Regions from separate parts of the Uliginosibacterium paludis genome, predicted to be linked through region 4. Evidence: predicted binding sites of a transcription regulator. Region 4 holds the regulator's gene; each other region holds the start of a gene.
What was found. The regulator FNR, encoded in region 4, switches genes on or off when oxygen is low (the NO sensors DNR and NnrR bind a similar motif). The targets are predictions, from matches to a motif close to TTGANCTAGNTCAA.
Positions count from the first base shown of each region.

Region 1: a site for FNR is predicted at 5,528-5,541, ahead of ABDB87_RS05980 (DUF2249 domain-containing protein). Genes of this name have one in related genera too.
Region 2: a site for FNR is predicted at 3,382-3,395, ahead of ABDB87_RS18065 (hemerythrin domain-containing protein). Genes of this name have one in related genera too.
Region 3: a site for FNR is predicted at 2,497-2,510, ahead of ABDB87_RS08790 (hemerythrin domain-containing protein). Genes of this name have one in related genera too.

Region 1 is NZ_JBDIVF010000002.1:206,278-213,682, reverse strand. Features, by position in the region: gene ABDB87_RS05990 (tetratricopeptide repeat protein) at 1-2,209, opposite strand, end outside; gene ABDB87_RS05985 (bifunctional glycoside hydrolase/polysaccharide deacetylase family protein) at 2,169-5,030, opposite strand; gene ABDB87_RS05980 (DUF2249 domain-containing protein) at 5,607-5,921, shown strand; gene ABDB87_RS05975 (membrane-bound PQQ-dependent dehydrogenase, glucose/quinate/shikimate family) at 5,967-7,405, opposite strand, start outside.
Region 2 is NZ_JBDIVF010000011.1:32,883-40,287, forward strand. Features, by position in the region: gene ABDB87_RS18055 (DoxX family protein) at 138-512, shown strand; gene pepN (aminopeptidase N) at 579-3,260, opposite strand; gene ABDB87_RS18065 (hemerythrin domain-containing protein) at 3,494-3,907, shown strand; gene ABDB87_RS18070 (PfkB family carbohydrate kinase) at 3,970-5,016, opposite strand; gene ABDB87_RS18075 (acetate/propionate family kinase) at 5,161-6,357, opposite strand; gene ABDB87_RS18080 (bifunctional enoyl-CoA hydratase/phosphate acetyltransferase) at 6,379-7,405, opposite strand, start outside.
Region 3 is NZ_JBDIVF010000002.1:804,487-811,891, forward strand. Features, by position in the region: gene ABDB87_RS08775 (LacI family DNA-binding transcriptional regulator) at 1-381, opposite strand, end outside; gene ABDB87_RS08780 (hypothetical protein) at 454-1,743, opposite strand; gene ABDB87_RS08785 (DUF2249 domain-containing protein) at 1,751-1,978, opposite strand; gene ABDB87_RS08790 (hemerythrin domain-containing protein) at 1,975-2,424, opposite strand; gene ABDB87_RS08795 (RNA polymerase sigma factor) at 2,585-3,160, shown strand; gene ABDB87_RS08800 (FecR family protein) at 3,250-4,401, shown strand; gene ABDB87_RS08805 (TonB-dependent siderophore receptor) at 4,529-6,904, shown strand; gene ABDB87_RS08810 (hypothetical protein) at 6,993-7,352, shown strand; gene ABDB87_RS08815 (PepSY-associated TM helix domain-containing protein) at 7,363-7,405, shown strand, end outside.
Region 4 is NZ_JBDIVF010000003.1:99,716-107,120, forward strand. Features, by position in the region: gene ccoG (cytochrome c oxidase accessory protein CcoG) at 1-1,005, shown strand, start outside; gene ABDB87_RS09290 (FixH family protein) at 1,019-1,516, shown strand; gene ABDB87_RS09295 (universal stress protein) at 1,649-2,092, opposite strand; gene fnr (fumarate/nitrate reduction transcriptional regulator Fnr) at 2,353-3,123, opposite strand; gene hemN (oxygen-independent coproporphyrinogen III oxidase) at 3,183-4,565, shown strand; gene ABDB87_RS09310 (sulfite exporter TauE/SafE family protein) at 4,608-5,324, shown strand; gene ppa (inorganic diphosphatase) at 5,494-6,039, shown strand; gene ybiB (DNA-binding protein YbiB) at 6,096-7,010, opposite strand; gene ABDB87_RS09325 (PP0621 family protein) at 7,272-7,405, shown strand, end outside.

The DNA of each region.
Region 1 (7,405 bases), on a different contig from region 4:
GCGTGAGATAGCGCTCCAGCGCGACATGCGGGGCCGACAGCGTCTGCCAGGCGGCAGCCAGTGCGTCATGCAGGCGCGGGTTGGCCGCCCATGCGGTTTCATGGCGCGCCAGCAACACCCGGAGGGCCGGGCCGTCGTGCGTGTCGGCGAGCAGCCAGAGCAGGCTGGCCTGCGCGTTTTCGTCGTCCGGGCTCAGGCTGATCCAGCGGGTGAGATCCCGCGTGGCTTCGCGCCGGTGGCCGCTGGCGCGCGCGGCCTCCGCGCGCAGGGCGAGGAATTCGGGCCAGTCTTCGCCCCGCGCCTGCCAGACGGCTGGCAGACCGGCGAAGACCTGCCAGCTCTGCCCGGCACTGCCTGCACGCAACTGCAGCGAGAGGCCGCGCAGCAGCAGCGGGCGGTCGTCGAAACGCAGCGCGGCCTGCAAGGCGAGGGCCGAGGCCTGCAGGGCTTCATCGTCGGCGAGGAGTTCGACGTAGCTCTCGAAATCGGCGCGGGTGGCGTCGTTCAGGGTCACGATGCGCGCCAGCGCGGCACGGGCGTTGTCGTCGTCCTGCACGCGGATCGAGAGTTCGCCGAGCAGGCGCCAGAAGCGGTCGTCGCTGGCGGGCACCGAGTCGCGCAGGCTGGCCAGTGCGGCCTGGGCTTCCCTGACCCGGCCCTGGCCCAGCAGCAGGGCCGCAAGGCTCATCGCTCGCTCGCGGGTGTTGCCGTGCCGGGCGATCAGTTCCTGCGTGGCGGCAATGGCCAGTGCCACATTGCCGTTGCGCCGGGCGAGCTCGGCGAGCGCCTGCAGCGGGCCCGGCATGGGCGTGCTGCGCACGACCGACTGCAGCACGGCGATGCCTTCTTCGGGCAGGCCGAGCCGCTCATAGGCATCGATGAGGGCGCGCAGCAGTTCGGGCGAATCGGGCTGTTTCGAGAGGCTGTACCGGAGGCTCAGGATCAGCGCGCGATCGTCGAAGAGGCCGGGTGCGAGCCGCAGGATGGCTGCCGAGGCTTCATCGCGCTGCGCGCGCGGCAAGCCCCCGCCCTGTTCCATGATCCATCGCCACTGGTCGATCGCGGTTTCCGGCCGGCCGGTCCATTCGCTCACGCGGGCCAGGCGCAGGCGCCAGTCGAGGCTCTGCGGCACCTGGCGCACGGCATACTCGGCCACCCGCCAGGCATCTTCCAGATTGCGGTTGCCGATGAAGGCGTCATAACCCAGCACATAGATCCGGTCATTGAAGGGCAGGCCCGGCGGGCCACCTTCGGCGGGCCGGTCCTGGCTGTCGGCCACCGGGTGTCCCTGGACCGCGAGGTCGCCGAGGGCGAGCTGTTCGAGTGCCTGCGCGAGCGACAGGCGCAGCATGAGCCGGGCATAGCGCGCGGCCGCTTCCGGCTGGTTTGCCGCACGCGCGAGTTCGACCATGAAGACCAGGGTGTCGAGGTCGCCGGCGAGACTGCCCAGTGCGTCTTCCGCGAGTTGCAGGGCTTCGGCCGGATGCCCCTGCGCCAGGCGGATGCGCACCGCCTGCATGAAGGCCTCGCGGCGCAGGCCGATGCGCTCGGCGCGCTGGCGGGCGAGCAGGTAGAGCTGGATCGCCGCTTCATGGCTGTGCGGATCCTGCTGCCTGAGGCGGGCGCGATCCATCAGGCTGACCGCGTCAAATTCCGGCGCTGCGCCGGCCGCGATGCGGTAGATGCGCAGGGCGAGCGCCCGGTCGCCGAGTTCGAGCGCGCGCTCGGCGATGTCGAGGCGGTTGGCTTCGTCCAGATGGGTCAGGCCGGCGAGCGCTTCGAGCTCGGCCAGCAGGCCCTGGCGCAGCCTCTCGCGGGCGTCGGGGTCGCGGGTACGGCGCCAGGATTCCTCCCCGGCGCGCCACAGCAGCAGGCGCGCGGTGATGCGCTTGTCATCATCGGTGGAGTCGAGCACGTCGTGCAGCGTGACGCGCATGCCTGGGAAGTCTCCCGAGGCGAGCTGCTGGCGGGCCAGACGCAGGGCGAGCTCGTCATTGTGCGGATCGGTGCGCAGGAGGTTGCGCAGATAGGCGATGACGAGTTCATCCCCGCGCTGGCCGCGCAGCACCTGGTCCATCAGCACGCGATAGGGGTACATGAGGACGAGCCCGCCGGCCACCAGCACACTGAAGGCCAGCAGCACGCCGGGCGGCACCAGGCGGGGGCGCTTAGCGCCCTCGACAGCCAATGTCGAGCGTTGTCTCAGCATCGGTGAGCCTGTAGCGCAGCAGTTTGCCGGCGGGGGTGCCGGTGAGCGGGCCGGCGGGCGTGCGCACGCTGCAGCCCGCCGCATTGGCGAGTTCGAAATCGAGTGGCTGATGGCCGGCGAGCCGGGCCTGGATGTGGTCGCCCTCCCGCGACCATGCGAGCACCTTGCCATTCGCACCGGCGAGCCGGGGGAGGGCGTCCTGCCCCGCAGACAGCGCGAAGGAAGCTTCGGCCGCGCTCAGAATCAGGTAGCGGCCGTCCGGCCCGTCGGCCCAGCCGGCGAGGCCCTGGCTGTCTGCCAGCGCGGGCGCGTTCAGCTCGGCCGGCATGCGCAGCGAGCGCAGGCTGCCGGCATTGCGCACGCTGAAGCGCGCCTGCTGCAGATCGCGGGCTATGACGACGGTATTGAAGTCGGTGGCGATGCGCATGAATTCGGAGGCGTAGACCGGGTGCAGCGGCCGCGCCAGCGCCCAGTCATAAGCACTCTGCAAGGCACGCAGCGCCGCGGGTTTGCTGCCGGAGTAGGTGTGGTAGTAGATGTCGACCGGCTTGATGCGGCGAGGTTCGCCGGTGAGCTCGAAACTTTCGGTGACATGCGCGAAACCGTAGAAGGGGCCGCGCCAGAGATTGGTGTAGACGTTCTCGTTGGTGATCGGAGCGAAGACCTGGAAATGCCCGCCCAGGCGCGCACCCAGCGGCGAGATGCGGGTGAGGCTGGGCTTCTCGCGGGTGGGCATGGTGCTGCCGCCATTCATGTTGAGCAGGCCATCGCGGCTCACCCAGGCGATGGCCGAGGGCGTGGGCGCGGCGTCACCGCTCCAGAGCAGGATGTTGACCGGTTTGCCGGCCGGCGCCAGGGTGCGCACATAGGCTAGCGAGCCTTCGACTTCGCGCGCCAGCGAAGGCACATAGCCGGGAATGTCGAGGTGGTAGTCGGCGTCCGCATCGGCGCTGGCGTCGCCGGCCTCCACCTTCACCCAGCGGAAGGGGTGGGAATAGGTGTGGCTGGCGATTTCCACATTCGGCTGGGCAAAGATGCGCCGCGCGATGGCTTCCATCGCCGGGCTGTCTTTCGGATAGATGCCCTGCGGCGAGACTTCACCCTCGATGACCGACATGGTGTGCGGCACGCCCGGATAGCGGCGGATCACCTGGTCGAGGATCACCTGCGCGGCGAAGGGACTGCCGGGGAACTCGGCGCGCGAGGCGAAGCCATCGCCATCCATGTGGGCGAAGAACATCCGGCGGCCCGCGAGGCTCGTGGTGTCGGGCACCGGCATGGCCGGCAGGGCGAGCGCCTGCTGCAGGAAGCGCCAGGGGTCGATGACCCAGCGGCGGCCGTTGTCGTCGTCGCCCGCCACGCCGAAGGGGCGCCAGACGAAGCCGCCCTGGCGGGTGATGCCGGCGCCATCATAGAGCTGGCCGCGGGCGTCGCGCAGACGCAGCCAGCTGACCCCGCTGCCAGGCGCCAGGCGCAGCGGCTGCAGCAGCTGGCGGCGTGGCAGCGGCTCGGTTTCATAACCGATGGCCGCATTGCGGCTGAGGATCTCGACCCGCCCGTCCGGCTCGGGGGCCGCCTGCAGATCCATCAGGCCCAGCACGCTGCTGGTGGCCGGCAGGCCGGGGTCGCTCAGCATCGCGATGCGGAAACCCTCGCCGAGACGGGCCGCGAGCCAGCGTTCGTAACGGCTGGCCGCGGCCGTCTGCAGGCCGCCGTCGAACCAGCTCAGCAGGCCGGCGTACACGCCCGGATCGGGTACCGGCAGTGGCTTGTTGACGTCGGCATAGTCGGCCACATAGCCCAGATAGTTCAGCAGCATCTCGGTGTAGCGGTGGGCGGCGCGATAGTGCATGCCGGGCGCTTCGCGGCTGTCATGCAGGATCAGGATGCGGCGCGGCATCACCTCGATGCGGCTCATGCCCAGGGTGTCGAGCTGGCCGCTGGCCACCCAGGGGATGAAGCCGTGCTGCAGGATCCGGCGGGCGGTATCGCGCATCTGCGCGCGCTGCGCAGGCGGCAGGTAGTCGATCACGATCACCGGCAGGCGATAGCGCTGGTGGGCCTCTTCGAGTCGGGCAAGCAGCCATTCGCGATCGGCCTCCGGCACCTCGCGGTATTGCCGCGCACTCTGGTTCCAGCCGCGATAGAGCGACTCGGCGGCGATCGCCTCGAGCTCGCTGCCGATGTCGGGCAGCAGTTCGAAGCCGCGGTTGGCAATCAGCCGGATGCCCGGGAAACGCGTCCGCAACGCGCGGATGAGGCTCACCAGTCCGGCCTGCTGGGCGGCCGGGTCGGCGGCGGCTCCGCCCAGCTGGTAGCTGTCCAGCGTGTCGAGGAAGAAGCCGCGATAGCCGCGCTGCCACAGCGGCGCGAAGATGCGCGTCAGCGCGAATTCGCGCCAGGCCGGATTGCGCTGGTCCATTACCGTCGAGGCCCAGGCCTCGTTGCGCCCCAGCTTCCAGCTCTGCGGAATCTCGCCGGCCCAGCTGCGCGAGGGATGCACCTCGCCCACGCTCACATAGGCATACAGCTCGCCGCTGCCGCGCCGCCAGAGCTCGGGGTCGAAACCGTGATCCGGGTCGACCACGGTGACGTCGAAGGCGTGGAATTCCTGCAGCCGGGTGTCTGCCCCGTAATAGAAGCCGACCGACTGCAGCGCGGCCTGGGCCGGCAGCAGGCCGAGCCCGGCCGCAAGCAGCACCAGCATGCGCAGCCCGGCGCGCAGCAGCGCGCCCGCCCCGGCAGGGCGTGCAGGCGGGGCGGCAGGGCCGGCGGACCGGTCTTGACCGGAGTGGTCTGCAGGGCGGCAAAGTGCGGGCAAGGTGCACCTCAAGGCATGGCTCCGATCGGTGTCGATCTGGCGGGATTCTCGTTCGTTTCAACGGCTCCGTCCGGTCCGGGTACAGCGGTCCGGCCGCGGATCGGTGGGCGCCGCATTATCGTTTCAAGCGCTTGTGCGGCCCGGGCGCCTTTACGGCGTTTGAGTTGTCATGCAACTGTGCTGGCATTTTTTTGTGCGGATCGGGTTTTCATGACGTTTTCAGAGCGGGCGCGCAGCCTATCACCTTGACCTGCTGGCTGAAGTCGAGACTTGCCCGGTGCGCCGGAGCGCGGTTGGCCGTATGGGCCGGAGAGCCTGTGTTGTCAGACTTTTGACTGCCCCTGCCCTGAGGGGCAGGTCACGCGACGGCGCTCGCCCCGATTCGACCTGCCTGCGGTCCGAACCGTTCCCGCCAGGGGCTCGGGCATGTGCGGCGGTCAGTCGGCAAAGCGTCCGGGGGAGGGGCGGCATGACGGTTCCCGGGCGGCTCCGCGAACCTGTCCCGGATCAAGGAAATGGCGTGCCTGCCTTGCCCACAATCCGGTTTTCAACCCCTGTTTCACGAGGTCCGACATCATGGATTGCAGCAGCCAGAACCATCTCGATACCCATGTCTTCGACGCGCGCGGCATCAGCAAGCGCTTCCGTCATTCGGCGATTTTCGGTGCGATCGAAGCGCTGGAAGACGGCGAGGTGATGCGCTTCATCAACGACCACGATCCGCTGCCCCTGCTGGCGCAGATTTCGCAGCGCTACGGCGATCAGGTCCGTCCGGAATATGTGGACCGCAGCGGCCCGGTGGTGATCGATTTCCACATCCATGCCTATCAGCAGGCTGGTGAAGGCGCCGGTTCGTGCGGTGGCTCGGGCGGCTGCGGCTGCAGCCACTGAGCGACCACGCCTGCCCGGTGCGCAGCCGGGCAGGCGTGAAGCCTTTCAGCGTGCCGGCTGGCCCGGCTCCTTGGGCAGGGCCCAGGCCATGATGTGGTCGCCCGTCTTCGTGCCGAGTGACCCGTGGCCGCCGGCTACGACGACGACCAGCTGCCGCCCCCGCGCATCCTGGTAGGTCATCGGGGTGGCCTGGCCGCCGGCGGGCAGGCGGGCGCGGAAGCGCTCGGTGCCGGTGGCCACGTCGTAGGCGCGCAGATACTGGTCCAGCGTGCCGGAGAGGAAGCTCACGCCGCCCGCCGTGCTGACCATGCCGCCCAGCGCGGGCACGCCCATCCTGAATGGCAGGGGCAGCGGCGAGTTGTCGCGCACCGTGCCATTGCGGTGTTGCCAGAGCGTCTTGCCGCTGCGCAGGTCGACCGCGGCCACATAACCCCAGGGCGGCGCCTGACACGGCAGACCCAGCGGTGACAGCAGCGGGCCCATGTCGAAGTCATACGGAATGCCGTCCACGCGCTGCTCGCCCTCCCGTTCGCTGACGGCTTCCCTGCGGCCGTCGTCGCTGCCCTTCGGAATCAGGCGCGAGTAGAAGGCCATGTAGGCGGGGCTGACGATCGCGAGCTGGCGCAGCGGATCGATGCTGACGCCACCCCAGTCGAACACGCCGAAGTTGCCCGGATACACGATCGAGCCCTGCAGCGAGGGCGGGGTATAAGGGCCTTCATAGCGCAGCGAGCGGAAGCGCAGCCGGCACCACAGCTGATCGAGCGCGGTGGCGCCCCACATCGAGGCCTCGGTGAGCGGCTCGGGGCGGAAGTGCACGGCTGACATCGGCTGCGTCGGCGACAGATGATCGTCGGGCACGGTGCCCTGCGGCACCGGCACTTCGGCGACCGGAAAGATCGGCGTGCCGTCGCGGCGGTCCAGCACATAGATGCTGCCCTGCTTGGTCGAGGCGATCAGTGCCGGACGCAGGCCTTGCGGCGTCTGCAGATCGACCAGACTCGGTTGGCCGCCCACATCCATGTCCCACAGGTCGTGGTGGGTGAACTGGTAGTGCCAGACCATCCGGCCGCTGCGTACATCCAGCGCCACGACGCCGGCCGATACCATCTCGGCACCGGGCGTGCGCTCGCCGCCCCACTGGTCCGGCGTCTGATTGCCCATCGGCAGATAGACCAGATTCAGCGCCGGATCCGCACTCATGATCGACCACATGTTGGGCGAATTGCGCAGGTAGCGTTCGCCCGGCTTGAGGGGTGAATTGTCTTCCGGCCGGCCGGCGTCCCAGTACCAGAGCTCATGGCCATCCTTCGCGTCGAAAGCGCGGATCACACCGGAGGGCTCGTCATTTGAGCTGTTGTCGGTGACGTGGGCACCCATGACGACGACATTGCCCACCACCGCCGGCGGCGAGGTGGAGTAGTAGCCCCCCGGCTTGAAGGCGCCGATGCCCCGGCGCAGATCGATCTGGCCGTGGTCGCCGA
Region 2 (7,405 bases), on a different contig from region 4:
AGGATGTTTGATGCTGATTTCGGGATAATCAATCCTGATTTTGCATCTTTATCTCGATTTTTAGTGAGCCTAAAGTGGAGCACATGCCGGGCCGGGAAGCGGACGGCAAGACCACCACACTTTCTGGAGCTCACATCATGGAACGCTATTCTCACCTCGCCGGCCGCATCCTGCTGGCGCTCATCTTTGTCCTCTCCGGCTTCGGCAAGCTGACCGACCCAGCCGGCACCGCGGGCTACATGAAGGCGATGGGCGTGCCCACGCTGCTGCTCTGGCCGACCGTGGCGCTTGAACTGCTGGGCGGCATCGCCATCGTGCTGGGCTTCCAGACCCGCCTGGTTGCCGTCGCGCTCGCCGGCTTCAGCATCGTCAGCGCCGTGATCTTCCACAGCAATTTCGGCGACCAGATGCAGATGATCAATTTCCTCAAGAATCTGGCCATGGCTGGAGGCTTTCTTCACCTGGCCAGTACCGGCGCCATCGGGTTCAGCCTCGATACGCGCAAGGCCTGAAGCAGTCCCGCCTGCAAAAGAAAGCCCGGCGCCAGGCCGGGCTTTCTGCTGTCTGCCGCGCCGGATTCAGGCTTCGAGCGCCTTGCCGACCACCTCGGCCACATCGGCCGAGAGGCTGGATGCTGCACGGATGCGTTCGAGCTGCTGGCGTGCCAGGGCCTGGCGCGCGGGGTCGAACTTTCTCCAGCGGTCGAAACAGCGCGCGATGCGTGAGGCCACCTGCGGGTTCATCGGATCGAGCTGCAGGATCACGTCGGCCGCCAGCCGGTAGCCCTCGCCATCGGCCCCGTGGAAGTGCTTCGGGTTGGCGGCGCAGAAGGCGCGAACCAGCGCATAGACCTTGTTCGGGTTGCGGATGTCGAAGGCCGGGTGCGTCATCAGTGCGCGCACATCGGCCGTGGTGCCGGGCAGACGGGAGAGCGCCTGAACCTGCAGCCACTTGTCGACCACCAGCGCTTCGTCGCGCCACTTCGAATAGAAGCTGTCGAGCGCGACATGGCGGGCCGGAATGTCGAGGCTGGCGAGGCTGGCCAGCGCCGCGAAGGTGTCGGTCATGTTGCCGGCCTGCTCGAAGTGCCCCACGACCAGCGCCTGCGCGCCCGCTTCATCGAGCTGGGCGAGATAGCTCAGGCAGGCGTTGCGGAGCGCCCGGCGCCCGGCCTGTTCACCTTCGGGTGAATAGGGCTCGTCGCTTGCGAGTTCGAGATAGGCCGCCAGAAAGGCTTCGCGCAGCTCGCGGGCAAGGGTGCGCAGCAGCGTCATGCGGGCGCCGTGAATGGCGTCGGGATCGACCACTTCCATCTGTTCGGCGAGAACGTTTTCCGAGGGCGGATTGAGCGCCTCGGCCACCAGGGCCGGATCGCCGCCTTCAACGAAGGCCGAGCCCAGCAGGCGAGCCAGGGCGGTGATGTAGTCCTGCGGGATCCAGTCGTTCGTGGTCTTGCCGGCCTGGATTGCGGCCACGCCTTCGAGCAGGATGCCGGTGGCCAGCCGCTGACCGGCTTCCCAGCGATTCACCGCATCGGTGTCGTAGGCCATCAGGTGGGTGAGCTGGGCGGTGCTGTACGGATAATCCAGCAGCACGGGCGCGGAAAATCCGCGCAGCAGCGAGGGCACCGGCTCGGTGGCGACGTCTTCGAAGACGAAGCGCTGCTGTGCTTCGCGCAACTCCAGCACGCGCTGCGTGCCCACGGGTGACGTTTCGCCTTCGAGGCGCAACGGCAACTCGCGGCCCTCGCCATCCAGCAGGCCGATCACGATGGGCAGGTGGTAGGGGCCGCGCGCTTGCGGCAGACCGTCCTTTGTCATGCGTTCTTCATAGGGCGTGGCCGGGAACTGCTGCGTGACCTCGAGCGTGTAGCGGCGGGCGGCCGCATCGAACTGGCTGCGCACCACGAGTTTCGGCGTACCGGCCTGGTTGTACCAGCGCTGGAACTGGGCAAGATCCTTGCCGGAGGCGTCCTGCATGGCCGAGATGAAGTCCTCGCAGGTCACGGCCTGGCCGTCATGGCGCTGGAAGTAGAGGTCCATGCCACGGCGGAACGCCTGCTTGCCGATCAGGGTGTGGATCATGCGGATCACTTCCGCACCCTTTTCATACACCGTGGCGGTGTAGAAGTTGTTGATCTCGGCGTAGCTGGCCGGGCGGATCGGGTGGGCCATCGGACCGGCATCCTCGGGGAACTGCGCGGCGCGCAGGCCGCGCACTTCCTGGATGCGGGTCACGCCGGCCGAATGCATGTCCATGCCGAACTGCTGGTCGCGGAAAACGGTGAGGCCTTCCTTGAGCGAGAGCTGGAACCAGTCGCGGCAGGTCACGCGGTTGCCGGTCCAGTTGTGGAAGTACTCGTGCGCGACGACGCGGTCGATGTTCTGGTAGTCGGTGTCGGTGGCGGTGTCGGGGCGGGCGAGCACGTACTTGGTGTTGAAGATGTTCAGGCCCTTGTTTTCCATCGCCCCCATGTTGAAGTCGCCCACGGCAACGATCATGTAGTGGTCGAGGTCCATTTCCAGACCGAACACGTCTTCATCCCACTTCATGCTCTTCTTGATCGCGGCCATCGCGTGATCGCACTGGTCGAGCTTGCCAGGCTCCACATACACCGCGCAGCGCACGCGGCGGCCGGAGGTGGTGACGTAATAGTCCTCCACCATGTCGAGCTTTGCGGCGACGCAGGCGAACAGGTAGGCGGGCTTTGCGAACGGGTCTTCCCAGGTGGCCCAGTGGCGGCCGTTGTCTTCGTCGCCCTGCGCCACCGGGTTGCCGTTGGCGAGCAGCACAGGGAAGCTGGCCTTGTCGGCATGCAGAGTGCATACGAACTTCGCCATCACGTCCGGACGGTCCGGGTAGTAGGTGATGCGGCGGAAGCCCTGTGCCTCGCACTGGGTGAAGTAGCCGTCCTTCGAGCGATACAGGCCGGAGAGCTGGGTGTTCTGGTCAGGATCGATGCGGACCACGGTTTCAAGCACGAAGGCATCCGGCACTTCGTCGATGACCAGAGTTTCGCCCTCGAGGCGCCAGGCGCTTGCGGTCAGCGGCTGGCCGTCGAGCGAGAGGGATTCGAGTTGCAGGTCTTCGCCGTCGAGCTTCAGCGGGCCACCGGCCGAGACCGGGTTGCGCCGCATGGCCAGGCGCGCGGCCACGCGTGCAAAACCTGCATGGATGGAGATGTCGAGCGTGACCTGGTCCACCAGGCAGTTGGGCGGCGTGTAGTCCTTCAGATAGATCGTAGCGGGGGTATCAGCCATGGCCATTATCGGGAAAGTCGTTGGTGTGGCCCGAGTGTAGCCGAGAGCGCAGGCAGACGGTCTGCGGGCAAGGGGCGCGTCGTGATGGCCACGCGTATTGCATGGATTTCTGGCCTGCATGTTGATGCCAATCAAGCGCCGGTGCGGCGGGTTATGCTTTGCTACACCTCACAACAATCACTGAGGTCAGTCCCTGAGCGGCTGCCCCGACTTCACACACCGAGAGCCTCGTCATGAGAAAACTGAATCTTCGTCTGAAGCACCTTGCCCAGGAGCATCAGGCCGTCATGCACTTCATTTCAGCCGTGCGTGGCGCCAATCCCGAGAGCGAGGCCGATCTGCCGGAGGTGGTACGCCGGGTGCGCAAGGTGTTCGTGAGCGATCTCGATCCGCATTTCGTCGAGGAAGAGCGTTATGCGCTGCCGATGCTGCGCGAAGCCGGCCGCGACGATCTGGCCGACAAGGTGTTTGCGCAGCATGAAGCGATGCGGGCAATGGAAAAGGCGCTGGACAAGCCGACGACCGAAATGCTGGTCAAGTTCGTGCATCTGCTCGAGCAGCATGTGGAATTCGAGGAAAACGAAGTCTGGGACGTGCTCGACGTCGAGCTGGAAGCCCAGGCGCGGGCCGCCGCAACCGCCGGCTGAGCGCCAGCCGCGAGGCAAAAAAAGAGCGACCCGCGGGTCGCTCTTTTTTCATGCGTTCGGCATCAGCGCGAGATGCCTTCGCTGCCGTCGCTTTGCATCAGGGCCTTCACTTCATCGGCAGTGACCAGGTTGAAGTCACCGTAGATGGTGTTCTTCAGCGTGGCGGCTGCAACCGCGAATTCCAGCGCCAGGGCGTCGCTCGCCGGGTAGTGGATCAGGCCGTAGATCATGCCGGCAGCAAAGGCGTCACCCACGCCAACGCAGTCGACAACGTGATCAATGGCATGCGTGCGCGCGGGGATCAGCTTGCCCTGGCTCCACAGCAGGCCGGTCAGGATGTGGTGATTGGCGTCCAGCGTGTTGCGCAGGGCGACAAAGAATTTCTTGTCCTTGCCGGCTTTGGCTTCCACCTCGCTGAAAAAGCGTTCCCAGCCGGCCAGATCGATGGCTTCATCCGCCGTGCGCACCTTGTAAGCCGGCGCGGAGCCGACGCCGTAGGCCACCTTGTATTCGCCCGGCGTGCCGAAGAGCGCGTCGGTGAGGGCGAGCATCGGCGCCATGACTTCGAGCGCGCTCTTGCCGTATTGCCAGAGATTCTTGCGGTAGTTGAGGTCGCAGGACACGGTCAGGCCCAGCTCCTTGGCTGCACGGATGGCTTCCAGCGTGGAGTCCGCGATGCCTTGCGAGAGCCCGGGGCCGATGCCGGACCAGTGGAACCAGGTCGCGCCCGCGAGGACTTTCGTCCAGTCGATCATGCCGGCCTGCAGCGTGGCGAAGGAGGAGTTCGCGCGGTCATAGACCACCTTGGAGACTCGCTGTGCGGCCGGGTTTTCGTAATAGTAGAGACCGAGACGCTCTCCGCCGAAAACGATGTGTCCGGTACCCAGACCATGCGAGCGCAGTTCGGCGAGGCAGGCTTCGGCGATGTCGTTCTTCGGGAAGCGGGTGACGAAATCGCTTTTCAGGCCGAAATGGGCCAGCGACACGGCGCAGTTCGTTTCACTGCCGCCAAAGGTGGCTGCGAAGGTGTTCGTTTGTGAAAGCTTGAGAAAACCGGGTGGCGTGAGCCTGAGCAGGACTTCGCCGAAGTTGACGATTCTGTGTTCCATTGCTGATCCGTTCTTTCTTTTTGGGCAGGGGGAGACAAACAAACCGGTGCTGCAGGGTGATGCGGAGCGCTGCGGAAGGGACATGGCCTGCCGCTGTAAAAAGGGCCATCCCGAAGGATGGCCCCTGAACTGCTTGCCGAGGGCTCAGAGGCCCAGCAGGCTGACGGCGTGATGCGCAATCATCCATTCTTCGTTGGTCGGGATCACCGCCACGGCGATCTTCGAGTCAGCGGTGTGGATGGTGTGGGCCTTGCCGCGCACCTTGTTGAGTTCGGCGTCGATCGAAGCGCCCATCCAGGCGAGGTAGCCGATCACCTTGTTGCGCACGAATTGCGAGTTCTCGCCGATGCCGCCGGTGAACACCAGGGCGTCGAGACCGCCGGCAGCCATCATCAGCGAGCCGATTTCGCGGGCGGCGCGGTAGCAGAACAGCTCCAGCGCTTCCTTCGCTTCGGGCGCGTCGGAGGCTTCGAGCGTGCGCATGTCCTGGCTGATGCCGGAAACGCCCAGCAGGCCCGATTCCTTGTACAGGAAGTTGGAGATTTCCTTCGGGCCGTAGCCGTGGGTTTCCATCATGTACAGCAGCACGCCCGGGTCGATCGAGCCGGTGCGGGTGCCCATCATCAGGCCTTCGATGGCGGTGAAGCCCATCGAGGTGGCGACGCACTTGCCGTCGCGCAGCGCAGCCATCGAAGCGCCATTGCCCATGTGCGCCACGATCACGGCGCCCTTGGCCTTCTCTGCGCCGATCACTTCGTCCAGCTGGCGGGAGATGTAGTCGTAGGACGAGCCGTGGAAGCCGTAGCGCTTAACGCCTTCAGCGGTGATCTTGCGCGGGATGGCATAGGTCTGGGCTTCGAGCGGCTGGGTGCGGTGGAAGGCGGTGTCGAAACAGGCCACTTGCGGCAGGTTCGGGTACTTGGCCGCCAGCACGCGGATCGGGCGCAGGTTGTGCGGCTGGTGCAGCGGGCCCAGCGGGATGAAGGTTTCGAGCACCTTGAACACCTCCGGCGTGACCACCACCGGAGCGGAGTACTTCTCGCCACCCTGCAGCACGCGGTGACCGACAGCGGCCAGCTCGACGTTCTGGGCTTCAACCCAGTCCAGCAGCGAAGTCAGCGCCAGTTCCTGCTGGGCTTCCAGCGGGGTGCCTTCCGGAGACTTGATCGTCGTGTCGAGCAGCGTCTTGCCGTCGATATCCTTGGCGACGAACTGGGTGTTGGCACCGATCCCGTCGATCTGGCCACGGAAAACGGACGGAGCGTCCTTGACCAGCGGCAGGTTGAAGACGGCGAACTTCAGGCTTGAGGAGCCGGCATTGATGATGAGGAGGGACTTCATTGCTTTCTCTTTCTCCAGAACTTAGAGGGTTGCCGCTGCGAGGCGGTGAGCTACAAGACGCTTGACGACAGCGCAGGACGCCGACCGGGCATCCGCCCTGTCCGCGCGACTGGTCAGCACGATGGGTACGCGAGCACCCAGCACTACACCGGTCAGCAGGCCGCCGGCGAGGTATTCGAGTTGTTTGGCCAGCATGTTGCCGGATTCCAGGTCCGGTACCACCAGCAGGTCGGCATTGCCGGCCACCTCGGAAACGATGCCCTTGGTGCGCGCTGCAAAAGGGGACACAGCATTATCGAAGGCCAGCGGGCCGTCAAGGATTCCGCCGCGGATCTGGCCACGGTCGGCCATCTTGCACAGCGCCGCAGCGATCAGCGTGGAGGGAATCTTGGGGTTGACCGTTTCCACCGCCGAGAGCAGGGCGACGCGCGGATTCGGAATGTTGATGGCATGGGCGAGATCGATCGCGTTCTGCACGATGTCGACCATGTCGGCCAGCTCGGGCTGGATGTTGATGGCCGCATCGGTGATCAGCAGCGGGCGGGGATAGCGCGGCACGTCTGCGAGGAATACATGCGAGATGCGTCGTGCGGTGCGTATGCCATGCGTCTTGTCTACCACCTGGCTCATCAGCTCGTCGGTATGCAGGCTGCCCTTCATGAGGGCATCCACCTTGCCTTCGCGGGCCAGCGTCACGGCCTTTTCGGCCGACTCCACGCTGAACGCGGCCTCGATCATCTCGACACCGGTCAGGTCTTCGCCGAGCTCCTCGGCCACCTTGCGGATGCGGTTGCCCGGCCCGACCAGCACCGGCACGATCAGGCCCTCATGCATGGCCTGCAAGGCGCCCTTGAGGGATTCCGCGTCACAGGGGTGGGCCACCGCCATGCGGACGGCGGGCAAGCCTTCGCTGAGCGCGATCAGCGCTTCATAGCGACGCTGGCGGTCCGTCACCGTGATCTCGGGCAGCGGCGCCCGGGCGCGGCGGATCCGGTTCAGCGGTGCGGCCACCACGGCCTCGCCATCCACAATCAGCCGGTCATCCTGG
Region 3 (7,405 bases), on a different contig from region 4:
TACGGCCACCGAGACCGGGAAATCCAGCGCGTCGACCAGTGCCCGGCCGGCGTCCTCGCCCGGGCCGATATGCACATGCAGCACGCGGAAGCCTTCGGCCTTTAGGCCCGCCAGGATGCGGTCGTGATACCCGGCGTCATGCAGGTTGTGCTGGTAGCCGGAGAGGAAGGCCACCAGCCGGTTGCGCCGGGTGGTGAGCACCCGGGCAAGCGCATTGGGCTTGTAGCCGAGCGCGCCGGCGGCCTGCTCGACGCGCTCGCGCATCCGGGGCGACACGCTGGCGCCCGCGGTGAAGGTGCGTGACACGGCCGAGCGCGAAACGCCGGCCAGCTCGGCCACGTCGTCGATGGTGGCGCGGCGGCTGAGGGTGGGGAGATCCATGGTCGCAGTGTAGCGGCCCGGGCCCGGCGGATCATGACGGAACGATGACACGCCCGGCCGGGCGCCTGCCGGTCAGTGGCTGGCGGGGCGCACTTTCGGCGGCAGGCTGCGCAGCACGGCCAGACGCTCGCGGAAGTCCAGCATTGCGTGGCTCAGCAGCAGGATCTGGCCCAGCCGGGCGAGCGCCAGCAGCGTCGCAGCGGGCAGGGCGAGGGCCGGAAAGAACGTGGCCGCGGCGAGCAGGCCGACGGCCAGGGCTTCGGCCGCGAGCTCGATGCGCTGGCCGGCTTCGGGCACGATCCGGTGCAACAGCGGCAGGCGCGCGCGGGCCTTGTTGGCACGCTGCCAGTGCAGCCAGATCAGGAAGGGCACGATGCGGTAGAGCATCACGCTGACCGTGATCCCGCCCAGACCGGCCAGCGCGGTGATGCCGAAGGCCATGCCCCAGCGCGGATCGGTCGAGAAATGCGCGACGAGCCCCAGCGGCGCGAGCAGCATGGCCAGCAGCGCGACGAGCAGCCAGCCGTAATGGAAGGCGTCTTTCTCGCCGCGCCTGGAGGCCAGCACGCGCCGTGCGCTGATGAGGCCGAAACCGGCGGCAAGCGCCGCGAGCAGGATGACCGCCAGGCAGGCGAGCCAGGCCTGGCCGGACAACATGCCGAGTCCGCTGCAGACCAGCGCCGGCAGCAGCAGGCGCAGGGCCCGTTCCCAGCGCTGCGGATAGTTTTCCGTGACATGAAACATCGGCACTACCATGCCGGCCACCGCGGCGATCAGGCCGCCGATCCAGCCGGCGAGCCCCCACTGCGCATGCCAGTCGACCAGCGCCATGAAAGGCAGCTGCCAGCCATGGCTCATCACGCCCAGCAGCACCGTGGCCAGCGCCAGCGTGGCGAAGAGCGCCAGCGCGCCGCGGCGCAGGCTGGCCACCAGCGCAGCGGAGAGTTTCTGCCGCCACAGCGCCCAGGCCAGGCGGGCGCCGGCCGTCAGCAGTGCGAGCAGGGCCAGGCTGCCGCCCAGCGAGAGGCTGAGCACGCTGCCGTTCAGAAAGCCGGCCGCGAGTCCGCCGGCACCGGTCTGCAGGGCGGCCAGCAGCAGCCAGTCTCCGGCACCGAAGCGCGGCAACGCGAGGCCGCAGGCGACCGGCACGAACTGGAACAGCGCGCCCAGCATCACCGGCATCATCCCGGCCAGCGCAAAGAGATGCACGGCAGCGAGCGTGGCCGGATGCCAGCGGGTCAGGAGGGCCTCCGGCTGCCAGGCCAGCAGCAGCGCGGCGGCCAGCATGCCGCCGAGGCCGGCGATGAAATGCGCGAAGGAAAGCCCCGGCGCAGGCGAGGCTTCGGTGGAAACGATCTGCATGGCGGCCTCAGGCCTGACGGATGAAGAAGCGGTATTGCGTGCCGCCATCCGCGGCTGGCTCGGGCCCGCCTTTCCAGGCGAAGCCGTTGTCGCGCAGCCAGTCGTAGAGCGGCACCGGTTCGCGGTGGATCAGCACTTCCTGCACGGCGCCGGCCGGCAGCACATCAAGCGCGGCCATGATCCGGTCGAAGGGCTCGCAGGGCGGCAGGCCGCGAACGTCGAGCAGGGGCGTCATGCCTGGCGGCGCGCGATGATCTGTTCGCTGAGCGCGGGCGCATCGTTCTGCGCCACATTCAGTGCGGTCGGATAGAGGATGTTTTCCTCCTTCATGTTGTGCTGCTGGAGCAGGATCAGCAGCGTTTCGCCGTGGCCGCGCACGCCGTCGGCGTCCGAATCGGCCACTGCGTCGGCCAGATCCTGCAGCAGCGCGCGGGCTTCCTCATGCTCCATGCGCATCACCCGGGTGGGGCCGCAGCTCATGCCGGTACGGGTTTCGAAGGCGGGAAAGAGGATCTCTTCCTCGGCGGCGAAGTGGGCGAGCACATCGTGCTGCAGGCTGGCGAGGGCGGCGCGGGCGGCTGTCCAGTCGCCGGCGCGGGCGGCGCTGCGCAGCTCGCCCAGCAGGGCGTCGCAGGCGCGATGGTCGGCGGTGAGGAACTGGTCGAAACGGGGAGTGCTCATGGTGACAAAGTCCGTGCAAGGAATCGGGGCAGGGTGTGCCCGGAGTATGCGAATCGCTTGAGGCGACTGTAATTGACCCGGGTCAAGCCCCCCGGCGCGGTCGGGCGCGTCCGCCCTGACACAAATCGATGGCAATGTGGTTAAATGAGAACAATTCTTATTGTCAAATGTTTCCGGGCGCCACCGGCGTCTCGTCTGTTCAACCGGTCTGAGTGGATTCACCGTGCTGGAGCGCTATCACCGCGAGCTGCTGAGCTTCCTGACGCATCAGGTCAATGACCGGGAACTGGCGGCCGATCTCGCGCAGGAGAGCTTTCTGCGCGTGCTCACCGCGCAGGGCGCCGGGCAGGTCGTGCTCGACATGCGGGCGCTGCTCTACCGCACCGCGCGCAACCTGATCGTCGACCAGTACCGCCGCGATACCGTGCGCCGGCATGAAGCGCTGGACGCCGTGCCCGAGGCCCAGCATCCGCCGGCGCCGCGGCATCTTGAACCGGAGGCCGCGCTGGCCTCGCAGCAGGTGATCCAGGCCTATGTGGCGGCGATCGAGGCGCTGCCGCCGCGCTGCCGTGAGGCTTTCGTGCTGTATGTGTTCGACGAGCTGAGCCAGGCGGAGATCGCCCGGCAGATGTCGGTGTCGGTCAGCATGGTCGAGAAGCACATCGTTCGCGGCATGCTGGCCTGCCGCCAGTGTCAGCGCAGCCTTGCCGCCGGGGCCGCCCGGCCCGGGGCATGACCTGCCCGATCGTACAATCCGCCGGCAGGGGGTGAGGGCGCCGCCCTCCCCGAGCGTCCACCCTGCATCAGCCCGCCTTTGCCCCCGCCATGAACCCGCTTCCCGCCGACCCCCTGCCTGCCGACTCCGCTGATGCCGAAGCGCGCGAGTTCGAGGACTTCGCCCGCAGCCAGGATCCGGTCGAGCTCGAGGCCGCGACCTGGGCCCTGCGCCGCCGCAACGGGCTGGACGCCGAAGGCGAACGGGCGCTGGCCGACTGGCTGGCGGCCGATCCGCGGCATGGCGAGGCGCTGGACGACATGGACCGCACCTTCGGCGATCTGCAGCAACTGCCCGCCGGCGAGCGCGCTGCACTCAGACAGGGGCTGGCGGGGCCGGCCCGGCTGCCCGGGGGCTCAGGGCTTGCGGCGGCTTCCGGGCCGGTGCGCGGTACCGTGGTGCGGCCCCGCAGCTGGGCGGGCTGGCTGGAGCTGTGCCTGCCGCATGCCGCGCTGGCGGCACTGGCCTTCGTGGTGTGCGGCGCGGCCTGGTTCGGCTGGCAGGCCTGGCGGCAACAGCCGCTTTTCGAGCAGACCTATGCCACCGTGCGCGGTCAGCAACTGGCGGTGGTGCTGCCGGATGCGCCGGCCGATGGCAGCCGGGTGGCGCTCGACACCGCGACCCGGCTCGATGTGAGTCTTTATCGTGCGCATCGCGAAGTCCGTCTGGAAGAGGGCGAGGCCATGTTCAGCGTGCATCACGACACCGAACGCCCTTTTCATGTAACGGCCGGAGGGCTGCGGATCACGGTGGTCGGCACCCGGTTTTCGGTGCGTCATGCCGGCAGCGGGCGCGACGCCGGCCAGACCGTGGTGGAAGTCGAGGAAGGCCGGGTGCGCGTGGCCTCGGCGGATCCGGCCACGACCCAGCCCGAGCGCCTGCTCACCGCCGGCCAGCGTCTGGTGGTGGACGGGCACGACCGCTTTGGCGAGGTCACGCCGCTCAGCGCCGCGTCGGTAGCGGCCTGGCGCAGTGGTCGGGTGAGTTTTGACCAGACCCCGCTGGCCGATGCGATTGCCGAGTTCGAGCGCTATGGCCCGACCGGGCTGGTGGTGCGTGACCCGGCGGTCGCTGCGCTGAAGGTGGGCGGCAGCTTCGGCGTGGGGCAGTCGAAGCAGTTTGCAAGGGCCTTGCCGCAGATCCTGCCGGTGCGACTCGTCGCGCGGGGCGGGCTCACCGAAGTGGTTGCCGACACGCCCTGAAAAAAAGTGGAAGAATTCTCATTTGCAACATGAGGCTTCTGTTGCGTGCTGCGTCTTCTCCTGCAGGAGGACTACCGGCGCACGGCCGGGTCCGGCATCCAACACCCCCGATTCAGGAGTTTTTTCCATGCGCGCAGCGCTGCAGAACACGCGTTTCACTCCGGCACCGATGGCCGCCGCCGTCGCCCTCGTCCTTGCCCTGACAGCAGGTCAGATCACTCCGGCGCACGCCCAGAGCGCCACGCTGGCCGCAGTGGCCTTCAACATTCCGGCTCAGGGGCTGGGCCAGGCGCTCAACGAGCTGGCCCGTCAGGCCAATCTGCAGCTCTCCTTCGCGGCGGATCTGGTCGCCGGCAAGACGGCGCCGGCGGTCTCCGGCCAGCTGACCCCGCGTCAGGCGCTGGATCGCCTGCTGGCGGGCAGCGGTCTGGAAGCCAGTGTGGATGGCAGTGCCGTGCTCGTCAGGAAGCCGCCGCGCACCGCCTCCGAGCCGACCGAGCTGCCGGCGATGACGGTGACCAGCCTGCGCGAGAACCGCGTCTCGAAGGGCGCGACCGGCCTGCCGATGGAGATCAAGGAGACTCCGCAGTCCATCACCACCTTCACCAGCGAAGAAATGCAGGATTACGGCGTGACCGACAGCAACAAGGCGTTGCAGATGGTCACCGGCATCAATGTGGAGCAGTACGAAACCAACCGCGCCACCTTCGAGTCGCGCGGCTATGAAATCCAGCTCACGCAGGTCGACGGCCTCGGCATGACCAACAGCTGGGGCACAGTGGTCGGCAAGGAAGACACCTTCCTCTACGACAAGATCGAAGTCATCCGTGGCGCCAACGGCCTGCTCACCGGCGTGGGCAATGCCTCTGGCACGGTGAACTATGTGCGCAAGCGCCCCACCAACAAGGACCAGGGCGAGTTCCTGCTCGAAGGCGGCTCCTGGGACAAGAAGCGCGTGGCGCTCGACTACAACAAGGTGCTCACCGAAGACGGCACCGTGGCCGGCCGCGTCGTGCTGATCCAGCAGGACAAGAACTCCTGGACCCGCAGCCTGAACGATCGCAACACCACGCTCTATGGCGTGGTCGACGCACAGGTCGGCAGCAGCGGCGTGCTGACCGTGGGTGTGACCGATCAGAACAATCACCAGAAATCGCCGATGTGGGGCTCGCTCACGCTGAACTATCCGGACGGCAGCCAGGCGAGCTTCGACACCAATGCCTCGACTTCGCAGGACTGGACCTACTGGAACACCAAGTCCACCACCGGCTTTGTCGAATACACCCAGTTCCTCGGTGACAACTGGGAAGCCAAGTTCACCTACAACAAGCGCCATGCCGAGGAAGAGACCGCACTGCTCTACGCCTACTCGCCTACCACCGGCTCGCTGAACTATGACAACACCGGCCTGGTCGGCTGGCCCTATCGCAGCTTCACCACCACCGAGAGCGATCTCTTCGATCTCAACCTCAGTGGCAGCTTCAGCCTGCTGGGTCGCAAGCACGAGCTGATCACCGGCCTGAGCCATTCCATCGAGAAGGTAGACACCGACACCTGGGCGGTGGATACCAGCGACATGCTGAACCCGCTGCCGGCCTTCCCGTTCGGCGGCAGCGTCTACAAGGAACCGAAGTGGGGCGAGCGCTCGCCGAGCACCGGCAGCGAGCAGCGCCTGACCCGCCTCTATGGCGCGACCCGTCTTGCGCTGAGCGACGAGGTGCGCGCGATTCTCGGCATCAATGCAGTGAAGCTCTCGCGCGAAGGCAGCTCGCGCTACGGTTCGGCCACGACCACCACCGAGTATCCGGACACCCGCAAGGCCAGCCCCTACTACGGTCTGACCTGGGACATCACCCGCAACCTGCTGGGCTATGTGTCCTACTCCGAGATCTTCCAGAACCAGGACCAGACCGACATCAATGGCGCCTACCTCGACCCGATGAAGGGCGTGAACCGCGAAGTCGGCGTGAAGGCCGACTGGCTGGACAAGCGCCTGCTCACCACCGCCTCGGTCTTCAGCGCGAAGCAGGAAGGGCTGGCGACCTATGAGGGCCTGAATGCGGCCGGCAATTATTACTACGTGCCGAAAGACGTGAAGTCCACCGGCTTCGAGCTCGAAGCCACCGGCAAGCTCGCGCGCGAGACCAATCTCGCGCTGGGCTTCACCCGCCTCAAGCTGACCGGGCCGGATGGCAACGACATCTACGAATGGGTGCCGCGCACGCAGGTGAAGGCCCGCTTCGACAGCGCCGTGCCGGGCCTGCCCGAGTTGCGTCTGGGGCTTGCTACCCGCTGGAATTCCGACGCGAGGAAGACCGGTGGCGCACGTCAGGATGCCTATTTCGTGTCGGACGCCTTCGCCCGCTATCAGATCACGAAGGAGTTGTCCGCCCGGCTCAACCTGAACAACCTGTTTGACAAGAAGTATGTCACCGGCATCGCCTATGGCGCTGTCTATGGCGAGCCGCGCAGTGCTTACCTGACGCTCGACTACAAGCTCTGATTTCCGTCCCTGACGGAAGAGGGCGCACCGGGTTCGAGGAACCCGGACCTGCAGGCCTGTCCGGTTCCGTACCGGGCGGGCCTGTCGCATGAAACGCCTGTCGGTTTATGAAAATGGCATCAACAGCAGAGAGAACAAGATGGACCGGACTTCCGTTTTTCCCTTGAAAAGCCTCGACATCCCGCTCCGGGTGCTGGCTGCAGTGATCGGTGGCTGGGCGGCTTCATGGAGCTTCGTGGCCTTCGCTACGGCGGGCCTTGCTGCGCTCGGCAGCGAGTTCCACGACGCCGAAACCGCTTCCCTGATGCTGGGTGTGCTGCTGTTTGGCGGCATCGTCATGTGGGCCTTCGCAGCGCCCAGCACGCTTCGCGTGTGGGCCGTGCTGCTGGGCGGCTCGCTGCTGTTCAACCTGATCGCGCTTGAGCTGCAGCGCATGATCCTGTCCTGAGGAGCGCGCGATGTTCGCCAATTTCCGCCAGTCCATGGCCTGGCTGCACACCT
Region 4 (7,405 bases):
CGGATGAAGCTTGATGGCCAGAAGTTTTCTCTGCAGAAACTCTGGAGGAAGGGGGGGAAATATGTCGCATGGATTGCCTTGTCTGCGTGGACAGGCATAAGTTTCGTCGGATATTTCACCCCGATTCGCGAATTGCTGGCTGATCTGATCCAGTTTTCTGTGAGTGGCTGGGCATTGTTCTGGATCCTGTTTTACAGCGCATTCACCTATCTGATGGCCGGGGTGATGCGTGAGCAGGTATGCAAGTACATGTGTCCCTACGCCCGGTTCCAAGGGGTGATGTTCGATCCCGATACGCTGGTGATCACCTACGATGAGGCAAGAGGCGAGCCGAGGGGGTCGCGCCGGAAGGGGAGTGACCCTAAAGCCCAGGGTCTTGGTGATTGCGTGGATTGCGGCATCTGCGTGCAGGTTTGTCCGACGGGAATCGATATCCGTAAAGGATTGCAGTACGAATGTATTGGGTGTGCTGCGTGTATTGATGCCTGTGATCAGGTAATGGACAAGGTTGGGAGCCCCAGAGGTTTGATTCGGTATTCCACGGAAAACGCAATCAAACAGCATTGGGGAAGGGCTGATATCGTCCGGCACGTCTTGCGGCCGCGGATTCTCATCTACAGCGCTGCGCTCTGCGTGATCTGCATTGCTTTCGTGTGGGCGCTGGCTACCCGCACACCGCTGCGTCTTGATGTCATCAAGGATCGGTCAATCATTACGCGCGAAATCGAAGGCGGGCTGATTGAGAACGTTTACGTGCTGAACCTCATGAACATGAGTGAGGCCCCAAGAGTCTTGACGATCGGTGTTTCGGGACCCGAGGGCGTGCGTCTGGATGGGGCGGGAACTCTTCAGGTCGAAGCCGCTCAGAACAGGTCAGTGCCCGTACGGGTTCGTGTTCCCGCGGATGGCTTGAGCAAAGGTTCCCATTCCGTGTTTTTCATCGTGACGGCAGCTGACGATCCATCGCTGGAAATTCGGGAAAAAGCCGTTTTCATCGCACCTTGAAGAGGAGTTCTCCATGACACGGTTGATGGCGGCTGGAGCGCCATGGTATCGCCAAGGCTGGCCCTGGTTTTTGATGAGTCTGCCTGCCGCGGCGGTCATTGCGGGATTGGCGACCTGGTATGTCGCCTGGAAGTCCAACGACGGTCTGGTTGCGGAGGACTATTACAAGCAGGGTCTGGAGATCAATCGCTCTCTGGAAAGCCAGCAGATGGCCAAGCAGTTGGGGGTTTCCGGACTGTTGTCTTACGAAAATGGCGTAATCCGGCTGCGTGTCAGTGCTGCACGCGAGATCAGCTTTCCGGATGTTCTGGAATTGAACATTCTGAGTCCTGTCAGAGCAGGGAATGATCGGAACCTGAAGTTGACGCGTAACGGTGATCATTACGAGGCAAGGATGCCACCCTTGCCGGATGGGCACTGGAATCTGGCACTGGCAGATGGTGCGGGAACCTGGAGAATCCTTGGTGCCGAGCTTTTCCCCTTGAAGGGTGAGGCGGCCTTGCACCCCTGAGGTTTTATATCTGAAAGAGGCTGGGGCAAATTCTTGGCGGATCTCGAGTCTGTGTCAGTCAAGGCCGGGGCTCCTGGGAGTCCAGGCCTTGCTGCCAGATTCAATTGCGGTGTGGAGGAGTTGGGCCTTCCTCTAGCGATAGACGAGGACAGGGATCTTGCAGTGGGTAAGAACCTTGTGGGTTTCAGAGCCGATCAAGAGTCCGGCCAGTCCTTTTCTTCCATGCGAAGCCATGAACACGAGATCGCAGTGTTCCTGCTGAGCGCTTTCGATGATTACCTCGTAAGGCACGTCGCTGATCGCGGTTTTCGCATTCGCTTCCACGCCCGATCGCTTTGCGACTTCGGAGGCTTCGTTCAGTATCTTGCGGGCCTGCTCTTCGGTGCCCCGGGCAAAGTCTTCCCTGCTTTCCGGGGCGAGCATCGTGCCTTCGCCCGCAATGGGTAGAGGAAAGTCAGGTTGTATGTAGAGGAATGTGATCTGTGCATCGAGCGTTTTGGCCAGCGCGACAGCGCTATCAACCGCTTTCGACGACAGTTCGGTTCCGTCGGTTGGAACGAGCAAGTGCTTGTACATATGCAGTCTCCTTTTACAAAAAAGGCTACGGCGGGCGTGAGGCGTGGAGCGGGGCGTGTGTTCTGTTTCGCCTCTCCATTCCGCCGCATGTCACACGCGTGACGGGGCTCTCTGTTCAATGAGATTGTATGCCTCGAGCAGCATGGAGGTGCCCCGTACAATCCCTCATGCTATGAGGCTTGCCTTGTCCAAGGATAGGGGGCAGAAACGATTCGCGCGCCGGGAGGCGCGCGAAGAAGCAGGGCTCAAGCGTTCAGTGTTTAACTGGGCGCGTGATTGAGCAGCGCCTTGAGGCCGTCGGCGTCCAGAATGCGGATGTACTTCTGCTGTACGCCGATCAGCCCTTCGTCATGGAACTTGGAGAAGGCGCGGCTAACGGTCTCCAGTTTGAGACCCAGATAGGATCCGATTTCCTCGCGGGTCATTCGCAGGTGGAACTCCGAGGCGGAGTAGCCGCGGATGCGCATCCGCTGCGAGAGGTTCAGCAGGAATGCCGCGATGCGTTCCTCGGCTCTCATCGAACCCAGCAGGATCATGAGGCTCTGATCGCGAACGATCTCCCGGCTCATGAACTTGTGGAACTGCTGCTGCAGAGACTTGATATGACGGGACAAGTCTTCAAGCTGATCGTACGGCATGATGCAGACTTCGCTGTCTTCCAGGGCCGTGGCATTGCAGACGTGGCGATCATTGCTGATCCCGTCCATGCCGAGAATTTCCCCAGCCATCTGGAAGCCGGTCACTTGTTCCAAGCCTTCTTCCGTCAGGATGTCAGTCTTGAAGAAGCCGGTACGAATCGCATAAATCGCTTCAAAAGCGTCTCCAGCGCGGTACAACTGCTGTCCACGCTTGAGTTTGCGTTTGACGACCAACTCATCCAGCTTGTGAAGGTCGCTATCCTCCAGACCAACGGCGAGGCAAAGCTCTCGCAGGTTGCACTGGCTGCAAGCGATCCGGATGTTGTTGGGTGTCAGGGTAATGTTCACTTTCTGGTCCACGTCGGTGAGTGTACCTTGGGACTTGATCGGCATCAACGTTTTTGCAGTATAAGTCTGAGATTGTGATCTGCTTGATGAAATGAGCTTGAATCGTGCAACAGACGATAATTTTCGATCCTGACCTTATCCGTCGCTTCGATATACCAGGTCCCAGATACACTTCTTATCCGACGGCGGACAGGTTTCTGCAGGAGTTCGAGCAGCATGCGAAGGCTGACAGCCTGAAGACGGTTGTGGCAGGTGTGAAGTCCCCGCTTTCCCTCTATTTCCACATCCCGTTCTGCAACACCATCTGTTACTACTGCGCCTGTAACAAGATCATCACCAAGGATCGCTCTCTGTCAGAGCGCTACATTTCCTATCTGGAGAAGGAAATGGCGCTGCAGGCAGCCTTGCTGCCACAGCGTGGGGTCGTAACGCAGATGCACTGGGGAGGGGGGACGCCCACCTTTCTCAGTCAGGCAGAGATCCGGCGTTTGATGGCTTCCATTCGTAGCCATTTTGAACTGGCCGAGGAGGGGGAGTTTTCCATTGAAGTGGATCCACGCAAGGTGACATCGGAGGTGGTGGCGCAGCTTGCTTCCGAAGGGTTCAACCGTATGAGCGTCGGTGTGCAGGACTTTGATCCCAGGGTGCAAGCTGCGGTTAACCGGATTCAGAGCGTGGATGAGACGCACGCGGTCATCGCTGCCGCCCGTGCCGAGGGTTTCCAGTCGATCAGTGTCGATCTGATCTATGGTTTGCCGCACCAGAACGTGGAGCGCTTTGCGACGACCCTGAACACTGTGCTCGGGATGCGGCCTGACCGGATTGCGCTCTACAACTATGCACATTTGCCGACGCGTTTCATGCCTCAGAGGCGGATCAATGAGGCGGATCTCCCTCCGCCCGACGAGAAGCTCCGCATCCTTGCGCTGGCCATTGAACGGCTTGACAAGGCTGGCTACGTCTATATCGGCATGGATCACTTTGCGCGACCCGATGACGAACTTGCCGTTGCGCAACGCAGTGGTCGATTGCAACGCAATTTTCAGGGCTATTCCACTCACGCTGAGTGCGATTTGCTGGCGTTCGGGGTTTCCTCTATAGGCAAGGCGGGGGGGGCATTCAGCCAGAATCACCGTGATCTGGAGCCCTATTACGCAGCACTTGATCGCAACGAACTGCCTGTGCTCAGAGGCTGGGCCCTTTCAGAGGATGACAATCTGAGAAATGCGGTCATTCAGACGCTGATGTGCGATTTCGAGCTGACGTATGAGATTTTCAATCGTCGGTACGGCATTGATTTTGTCGGCAGATTCGAGCCGGAGCTTCAGGAACTGGCTGAGCTTGCTGCGGCAGGTCTGCTTGACATGGACAAGCAGGGGATCCGAGTTACGGACGCCGGCAGGATGCTCGTCCGGATCGTGGCCATGGTATTTGATCGCTATCTCCGCAGTGACCGGGAAAAGCGACGTTACTCCCGGGTCATCTGACACAGCCGCTACAATGGGCCATGACATGTCTTCAGGTGCACCGTGGCTGATTTTTCCTCGAGTGGTTTTGTTTCGGTTTTTCTGATCGGCTTGCTGGGCGGCGCGCATTGCATCGGGATGTGCGGCGGCATTGTCGGGGCGCTTTCAGCGAGTGGCTCCGGCAATGGACAAGGTTTCTGGGGGCGAAATCTGGCCTATAACGGCGGCCGGATCGTCAGCTATGGGCTGACCGGCTTGATCGTCGGGGCCGTTGGTTCCGCAACCATGCTCTTCAATCATGTCCTGCCTGTCCAGCTGACTCTGTATGTGTTGGCCAACCTTCTTCTGATTGCGATGGGCGTGTATCTGATGGGCTACACGCACGTACTGGCAGGGGTAGAAAAGGGCGGGCAGTTCCTTTGGCGAAGATTGCAGCCACTGACTAGGCGTTTCATGCCTGTCCGAACCTGGAAACAGGCGCTGCCGGTGGGATTCTTGTGGGGTTTTCTGCCTTGTGGCATGACCTACAGCGTATTGTCTCTGGCACTGGTCAGCGGTTCTGCTGCTCGTGGTGCAGGCCTGATGCTGGCTTTCGGTGCCGGAACGCTGCCGAATCTGCTGCTTGCGGGGGTTTTGCTCGCGCGCTATCGAAATGTCGTCAGGGGACGGTGGTTCAGGCTCCTTGCCGGTCTGATCGTGATCTGTTTCGGTGTTTACGGATTGATCAGAGCCCCGCAACTCGGAGGGGCCTTGTGGGCAGGCGCCATCTGCGAAGTTTGACTTGCCGGCATGCACCGCTCCCGCCCTGGTGCGGCGCACAAAATTGGGGGGCTCCGGTAGTCCGTGTGATTACTGATACCCGGCCGATACGAAAGCCTCCAGAATGACGGGGTTTCAGCTCGTCTGGCACGCAACGGCCAGCGAGAGATGACATCAACAAGGGGATCTCATGGGTTTCAACAATGTTCCGCCAGGAAACGTTCCGGATGACGTCAATGTCATTATTGAAATTCCTGCGCACGCGGATCCGATCAAGTATGAGATCGACAAGGATACCGGGGCTGTCTACGTGGATCGTTTCATGGGGACGTCGATGTCCTATCCATGCAATTACGGCTACGTTCCGCGATCCATCTCCGGCGACGGAGATCCGGTGGATGTCCTCGTCATGGCGCCGTTTTCCCTGATTCCCGGGGTTGTGATCCGGTGCAGGCCGGTTGGCGTATTGCGAATGATCGATGAGGCTGGGGAAGACGCCAAGGTTCTCGCCGTGCCGGTGTCGAAAATCACCTCTCTTTACGACAACATCCGGACTTATCAGGATCTGCCCTACATGCTGTTACGGCAGATCGAGCACTTTTTCCAGCACTACAAGGATCTGGAGCAGGGCAAGTGGGCGAAGGTGCTCGGCTGGGATGGCCCTGACGCAGCACGGCAGGAAATCTATGCGGGCGTCGCCGCGTTCAACGCCAAGGCGGGGGACGAGACGGACTGAGTGTTTGGGAGCGCGATTGGTCGAGCGCTCTCTTGGCTGGACTTGCCGATTCGGCGTCAATTTGCGCTGGCAAGTCTGCGGAGCGCCGATACCTGATCAAGGATCGCTTGTGGGACCGGCGTGGCGCCGCTCAGCATGCTCCGGATCAGGCTTGCGTTTTCTTCGACAGAGCAGCTACTGCCATCGATTTCGCTGCCTTCGAACTCGCAAGCGGGAAACAGCTCTTCCGCTACGCCGTTCCGGAAACCCAGAAGGCGCGGGCGTCGCCTTGGCGCGGCATAAGATTCGCCTTCCGTGCCGCGCATCAGCAGCGCTGTCGCGGACTCCGCGGCAAGCAGCGCCTCCATTGATTCCAGGTAAGGGGGGTGCGTTACAGCGACGACACGCACGCTTTTGCCTCTGCAAGGATCAAGCAGTTTTGCCAGGGTGTGGCCGCTGTTTCTCACGCCAAGCGCGAGACGCAGCCCGAGCAGCCAGTCCAGTCCGCGCGCAATCATGTCAACCCGCAGGCAGGCCAGACGGCGGCTCTCAAGCATGGCGCCTGCTGCTTGAAGTGTTGTTTCAGGGTCGACCCCGAGCGCTCCGAGCAATTCGAACGGGCTGACTCTCGACTCGAAGTCGTGCCGTCCCTGGATCAGCACAGGAACACCTTCACGCGCGAGCAGCATTGCGACCAGTGGCATGAGATTGGGCTGTTTTCTGGCACCGTTATAGGTCGGCAGAATTACGCAGCGCTGTCCTGCAGGAACCTCGATCTGCCGGGTTCTTTCATTGAGCGCGTCAAGAAAGCCACGCATTTCCTCAGGGCTTTCCCCCTTGATTCTTAGGGACAGCAGAATTGCACCAAGCTCCAGATCCGGAACCTTCCCATCCAGGATTTCGGCAAACACCCGCGCTGCCTGTTCGCGTGTCATGTGCCGTGCGCCTTTTGCGCCGCGGCCGATTTCCTTGATGATCGGTGCGTAGTTCATGATTCGATTATCGCGCGTCGCTCCGGATTGACAAAGTGAACTCCGCGCCAAACAGGGCGCGATCGATGCCGGGGGCGCGCAAGTGTGTCCGGTGATTCATCCATGACGTTGAGCGCTGGCAGCAGGAGGCGGATGCGAGGTTCAGGTTGCGTCTCTCCGATGGGCATTGGGCGATACTGCCTCGAGAAAGAACTCGCCTTCCGGGGCGGCAGTGAAGTCATGACAGGATAGAATTCCCCAACAGTCTGATGCGGAGTGTTCATGCAGAAATTGCTGTTGTTCGTTCTGGTGTTGTGCGGGATTTTCTATTTCCGGCGGTGGCTGGAAAAAAAAGGCGATACGTCCGGCGCTCAGACAGGCGCGCCCGTTGCGCCCGGGAAGCGTGTCGAGCATGT